Regions from separate parts of the Streptococcus sp. 27098_8_82 genome, predicted to be linked through region 2. Evidence: predicted binding sites of a transcription regulator. Region 2 holds the regulator's gene; the other holds the start of a gene.
The links. The regulator Rex, encoded in region 2, represses fermentation and respiration genes when NADH is low (regulators of the CRP and FNR family bind a similar motif). The targets are predictions, from matches to a motif close to TTGTGAANTANTTCACAA.
Positions count from the first base shown of each region.

Region 1: a site for Rex is predicted at 1,877-1,894, ahead of O3627_RS10970 (zinc-dependent alcohol dehydrogenase family protein). Genes of this name have one in related genera too.

Region 1 is NZ_JAPVYB010000010.1:27,931-31,348, forward strand. Features, by position in the region: gene O3627_RS10960 (glycosyltransferase) at 1-667, shown strand, start outside; gene O3627_RS10965 (glycosyl hydrolase family 8) at 676-1,782, shown strand; gene O3627_RS10970 (zinc-dependent alcohol dehydrogenase family protein) at 1,952-3,013, shown strand; gene O3627_RS10975 (DUF1033 family protein) at 3,152-3,418, shown strand, end outside.
Region 2 is NZ_JAPVYB010000001.1:588,728-592,145, reverse strand. Features, by position in the region: gene O3627_RS02900 (cysteine desulfurase family protein) at 1-904, shown strand, start outside; gene O3627_RS02895 (DUF1831 domain-containing protein) at 906-1,253, shown strand; gene O3627_RS02890 (DUF4649 family protein) at 1,370-1,591, shown strand; gene O3627_RS02885 (redox-sensing transcriptional repressor Rex) at 1,716-2,363, shown strand; gene O3627_RS02880 (gamma-glutamyl-gamma-aminobutyrate hydrolase family protein) at 2,388-3,080, shown strand; gene radC (DNA repair protein RadC) at 3,149-3,418, opposite strand, start outside.

The DNA of each region.
Region 1 (3,418 bases), on a different contig from region 2:
GAACTTCTTGATTAACACGGAGTTTGTTAAGAGTATTGGTGGTTGGAAAAACGGTGCCTTGACAGAGGACACGGAAATTTCCTTTAAGATTATGCAGAGCGGCAAGCTGATTGCCTTGGCTTATAACTCAGAGGCTTTCCAGCAAGAACCTGAGACCCTCAAGTCCTACTACTTGCAGCGTAAGCGCTGGGCTAAGGGAAATTACGAGGTGGTTATTGACAACTTCAAGCATCTCTTCAGCGGCGGTAACTGGCGCGTGAAACTGGAAGTGTTTAATTATTCTTGTATCTTCTTCTGGTTCAATCTGGCGATTGTCTTATCTGACTTGGTTTTCTTTGCCAATGTAGCGGCAATGATTACCCAGCTCTTTATCCCGGATGTGCGGATTCCTTTCGCTTTTGATGCTCAGAATATCTATATCGTCCAGCTGATGCTCTTTAACTGGCTTCTGATGATTTTGCTTTATCTTTTGCAGATCAATATCGCCCTGGCTTCTCAGTTTGGACAGGCGACTACCAAACAGATTTGGTTGGCTCTTGTGTCCTATTTGACTTACTCTCAGCTCTTTATCGTTGTTTCTTTAGATGCAGTAGGATCTGTTATCTTGGACAAGATTTTGAAGCGGAAAGAAACCAAGTGGGTTAAAACAAAACGATTTGCAGGTTAGGAGAAAGTGTGAAAAGAACAAGATTAAGATTTATTTGGTTTGTGACAATTCTGGCTGTCTTGGCTGGTATCCTATTGTACACCCGCATGGGCAGTACTCCTAATATCAAAAAGAAAATATACAGCCAATGGTCTAAAGAATATGTCGTAACCAAGGACAAATTGTCTTATATCAGGACGACAAACAGTAAGACTGAAGATGTTGTGCTGTCTGAGGCACAGGGTTATGGCATGGTGATTGCTGTGGATGCAGCTAAGCAAGGCGATGCCAGTTCGGCTGATTTTGAAAAGCTCTACCAATATTATCTAGCTCATCGTCTGAAAGATACCCAACTCATGTCTTGGAAACAGACGATTAAGGATGGTAAGAGCAACCATGAAGACGAAAACAATGCTACAGACGGCGATCTCTACATTGCCTATGCTTTGATTCAGGCTGCTAAGCAGTGGCCGGACAAGGCTAAAGAATACCAAGCTCAGGCTCAGGCTATTCTGAAAGATGTCTTGGCATATAACTATAATGAAAGCAACGGCGTTTTGACGGTTGGGAACTGGGCAAATGCAGAATCGAAATTTTATAATCTCATGCGGACTTCTGATACATTGCCGCAGCAGTTCCAAGCTTTCTATGAGTTGACAAAGGATAAGCAGTGGCTGACAATCCGAGATAACATGCTTAGCAAACTTGAAGCAATCAGCGCTGATAATAAGACTGGTTTGATACCAGACTTTATCTGGGTTGAAGGCGACAAAGTTCGGGCAGCTGATGCTGATACGGTTGAGTCTGCAAATGATGGCTATTATTCTTATAATGCTTGCCGACTTCCTTACAACTTGGCTCAAAGCAAGGATGAAAAAAGTCAAAAAATGCTGAAGAAGATGTTAAACTTCTTCCTCAGTCAAGAAAAGATCTATGCGGGCTACACTCTGAAAGGGAAGGCTCTCAATAGTAATCAGGCTGGCAGCTTTACTGCTCCAGTATTCTATGCGGCTAATAACAATATGGAATTCCGCAAATTGGTGCAGCAGAATAAATATCTCTTCATGCAAGGTTTGCCGTCAGATAATTACTATGACGCAGCTGTGACAACGATGATTGCTTTAGAAACTTTATAATGCAGAAACGAGCAAGATGCAAATTTTGCTTAAGATCATGCAGACAATAGGGTGGGACAAAACGGTTTTTGTCCCACTTTTTTGGAGAAAAACCTTGAGATATTTTTCACAAACTGTTAAAATAAAATGGAAAACATTCATCATAACATAACAATAGAAAGGATATCCTATGAAAGCCTATACTTATGTTAAACCGGGATTTGCCCAGTTTATAGATGTTGATAAACCTGTCGTACGTAAGCCAACAGACGCTATTGTCCGTATGGTAAAGACCACTATCTGCGGGACTGATCTTCATATTATTAAAGGAGACGTACCTGCCTGCAAGAGCGGTACTATTCTGGGACATGAAGGCATCGGTATTGTTGAAGAAGTTGGTGACAGTGTAACCAATTTCAAGAAGGGTGATAAGGTTCTGATTTCCTGTGTTTGTGCCTGTGGCAAGTGCTACTATTGCAAGAAAGGTATCTACGCCCATTGTGAAGATGAAGGCGGATGGATTTTCGGGCATTTGATTGACGGAACTCAAGCTGAGTATCTGCGTGTGCCCCATGCGGATAATACTCTCTATCACACACCATCTGATTTATCAGATGAAGCCTTAGTCATGCTGTCAGACATCCTGCCAACAGCTTATGAAATAGGAGTTTTAAAAGGTAAAGTAGAGCCTGGATGTACAGTAGCTATCGTTGGCTCTGGACCAATCGGTCTCGCATCTCTGCTGACAGCTCAGTTTTATTCTCCGTCAAAGATTATCATGGTTGACATCGATGAGAATCGTTTAGATACGGCCATGGCCTTTGGGGCAACAGATAAGGTAAATTCAGCGAATGCTGAAAAAGCTGTGCAGGCTATCTTTGACTTGACAGATGGACGTGGAGTTGATGTAGCCATTGAAGCAGTAGGGATTCCAGACAGTTTTGATCTTTGTCAGAAAGTCATTGCCGTTGATGGAACCATTGCTAACTGTGGAGTTCATGGCAAACCTGTAGAGTTTGAGTTAGATCGGCTCTGGATTCGAAATATCAATGTGACGACCGGGCTGGTATCTACCAATACTACTCCACAGCTGCTAAAGGCTCTGGAAAGTCATAAGATTGAGCCAGAAAAGCTAGTGACTCATTACTTTAAGTTGAGTGAAATTGAAGAAGCTTTCAAGGTTTTCGGCCAAGCTGCGAACCATCATGCCATTAAGGTTATTATAGAAAATGACCTCTCTCCAGTCCAATAAAATTCTTAAGTTGTCTTTTACCTATCCCTTTTAATCTTTGGTTAAAAGGGGTTTTTATATTGTTTTCTGATTTTGAGCAAAATAGTTTTGTTCGTCAAAGAATTCATATATAATATACGGTACAAAGAGAGGACGAGTATGTATTGTGTAATTGAGATGTACGGGGACTATGAACCGTGGTGGTTCCTGGATGGCTGGGAAGAGGATATCGTTGCAAAAAAGCAGTTCGATGATTATTATGAAGCCCTTAAGTATTATAAAAACCGCTGGCTGCAAATGGCAGACCAGTCACCTTTGTATAAGAGCCGCAGTGATTTAATGACAATTTTTTGGGATCCGGAGGATCAGCGCTGGTGCGAGGAGTGCGATGAGAATGTTCAGCAGTATCACTCGCTGTTTTTGCTG
Region 2 (3,418 bases):
AAGCAATAATACTGCTATCAAAGGCTATGCCCTTCGTCACCAGAACCGAGGAAAGCATATTGTGACCACTGCTATTGAACACCATGCTGTCTTAGAAGTGGTGGAGTACCTAGTAGATAAATTCTTCTTCGAAGCTACTTTTGTTCAGCCGGTGGATGGTCAGATTCGGGCGGAGGATATTAAGAAGGCTCTTAGGCCTGATACTATTCTTGTGTCCGTCATGGCGGTTAATAACGAGACAGGTGCCATGCTCCCCATTAAGGAAATTGGTGAATTACTGCAAGAACATCCTGCTGTTTTTCACGTTGATGCTGTCCAAGCAATTGGTAAACTTCCCATCTACCCTGAAGAGCTAGGGATTGACTTTCTATCTGCTTCAGCGCATAAATTTCATGGTCCCAAAGGCGTTGGATTCCTTTATGCCAAGAAGATGGATTTTGACAATTTCATGCACGGTGGCGACCAGGAAGAAAAACACCGGGCCGGAACTGAAAATCTAATCTCTATCACAGGTATGGCGGCGGCTCTGTCAGATAGCACGGAACATCTTGAGGAAAATCTAGCGCATGCGCAAGACTTAAAAGACAGCTTACTTGCTGACTTATCGGACATTGAACATTACTTAAATGAAAGTCAGCCAAGCTTGCCATATGTCATCAATTTGGGATTTCCCAATCAAAAGAATGACCTGCTTCTGCTTCAAATGGATTTAAATGGATTTTCCATTTCAACAGGCTCAGCCTGCACAGCCGGAGCTATACAACCCAGTCATGTCTTGCAGGCTATGTATGGCAAGGATTCCAACCGCTTGCATGAGTCTATTCGAATCAGTACTTCGGACCAAACGACCCTGCAAGAGATTCAATCATTTACAAAGAAATTAAAAGAAATTTTAGGAGGATAAGATGGCCTTTCAAACATCTGTTAGCTTAGCAAACTGTGAATATACCTATTCACTTCACCCAAATGTCAAGAAATTCACCTTACGCGACAATACATTCGCTGAAAGCAAGGTTGGCAACTATGAACTCTCTCGTCTGTTGGAATCTGTTCCCAACAGCGGAAATGGTTTTTTGCTTAAAATCATCGTCAATAAAGATTTGAATGGCTTCAAAATCAATATCACTGACAAATCAGGCCTGCGCTTGGTCAATATTTTCAAATCAGAAGATCATCACATTATCCAGCAAAAATTTTATTTCTTGATGGATAGCTTGGTTGAAAGAAATATTTTTGAAAAGACACCACAATAAGCAAGATTCTCGCAATTTTGCTTTTTTGGTTTTGACACTTCAAAATTTAAACGAGCTTGACTTCTACTTAGAACACTTGAAGAAAAGATCAACCGAACCCAAAGAAAGGATTAACAATGGTTGAACTGACCTATTTGGACTCATATAAGGTGAAACGGACACTTACCTATGAAGACTTCGACGAATTTCTTCTCGCCTTCTCTGGCTGCGTCACAGTTCCTGACTCTCTCAAAGTACTTTCCATCACTTATAATGGACACCAGCTGCCATTTACAGGGTTAATCGGCGACTTGTACCGCCAGATGTACCAGTTAGACTTAACTCCCTATCAGGACTAATCTCTTCGCAACTGCAACATAACTTAAACGTTAACTCTTTTCTTTTTTAGTGCATTAAACATCCTTAATTAGTTGATTTTTTCACAAACTTCCTATAAAATAGAATTAGAAAGGTTGTGATTTTGTGAAAACTGAAAAAAATACTACAATTCCTCGAGCAACAGCTAAGAGACTGTCGCTCTACTATCGTATTTTTAAACGGTTTAATGCTGAGAAGATTGAGAAAGCCAACTCCAAGCAAATCGCTGAAGCTATTGGCATTGACTCTGCCACCGTCAGACGAGATTTTTCTTATTTCGGTGAACTTGGCCGCAGAGGATTTGGCTATGACGTCAAGAAATTGATGAACTTTTTTGCTGACCTCTTGAACGACAATGCTATCACCAATGTCATGATTGTTGGTGTCGGTAACATGGGGCGGGCTCTGCTGCACTATCGTTTTCATGAGCGCAATAAAATGAAGGTTGTAATGGCTTTCGACACAGATGACCATCCAGAAGTTGGCAGCACAACCAGCGATGGGATTCCTATCTATGGAATTTCCCAAATCAAAGAAAAAATACAGTCAGGAAATGTGCAAACTGCCATCCTAACTGTACCTAGCGTAAAAGCCCAAGAAGTTGCATCTATCTTAGTTCAAGCAGGTGTGAAAGGTATTCTCTGCTTCTCGCCAGTAAATCTATCCCTACCTAAGGACGTGGTCGTTCAGTACGTTGACCTGACTAGCGAACTGCAGACTCTGCTCTACTTCATGAGAAAAAATGAACATTAATTTGAAAGGGGTATTGAACACTCAATGAGTAAACCAATTATTGGAATAACCGGAAATGAAAGAGAAATCCCAGACGATCACTTCATCTATATGAGCTATACGGCGACAGGATTCGTTGAGGGAGTTAAAGAAGTTGGCGGAATTCCAATGATTTTGCCAATCGGTGATGAAGAAATGGCTAAACAGTATGTTTCCATTGTTGACAAATTAATTATCACAGGTGGTCAGAATGTATGCCCTCAATTCTATGGTGAAGAGAAAACCATTGACAGCGATGATTATCTACTCAAACGGGACATTTTTGAATTAGCTTTAATTAAGGAAGCTCGCCGTCAAAATAAACCAATTTTCACCGTCTGCCGCGGAACCCAACTTTATAATGTAGCTCTAGGCGGTACTCTTCATCAAGATATTGAAGATCATTGGCAAGATAGCTCTGCTGAGTACACAACTCAAAGCATGGTGACCAAGAATGGCTCTATTCTGCATGAAATCTATGGCCCTGCATCTGAAATCAACTCCTTCCACCACCAAAGTATCAAGGATTTAGCGACCGGCCTAGAAGTCATTGCCTATGATCCTCGAGATAAGATTATTGAAGCCATCACTTCTACTGATGGTAGTCCTTTCCTTGGCGTCCAATGGCACCCAGAGTTCTTATTTGGCTCCAGAGAAGGAGACTTAGCTCTGTTTGATTATGTTGTCAATATTCTTTAAAAACCTCTACTCCTAGATAAACTTCTTTTCAACATGAATAGAAGTTTTTTATATTCAAGTAAATCAAATTATATCATATCTGTCTCCTCTCGGTAGCTATAGTAACTGACCTTAGAGACAATCAAATGATCCAAAAGGACCAAGCCCATCATCTCACACGCTTCTTTCATATGCTGGGTCACCTCATCGTCGTTTCTGCTGGGAATGACTGAGCCTGATGGATGATTGTGCACCAGTATGATAGATGTCGCCAGATGCTTAAGAGCGTAGTGGAGAATTTCTCTCGGCTCAGCAATGCTTCTGCTGACTGTCCCCATAAAAATAGTCTGCTGATGCAG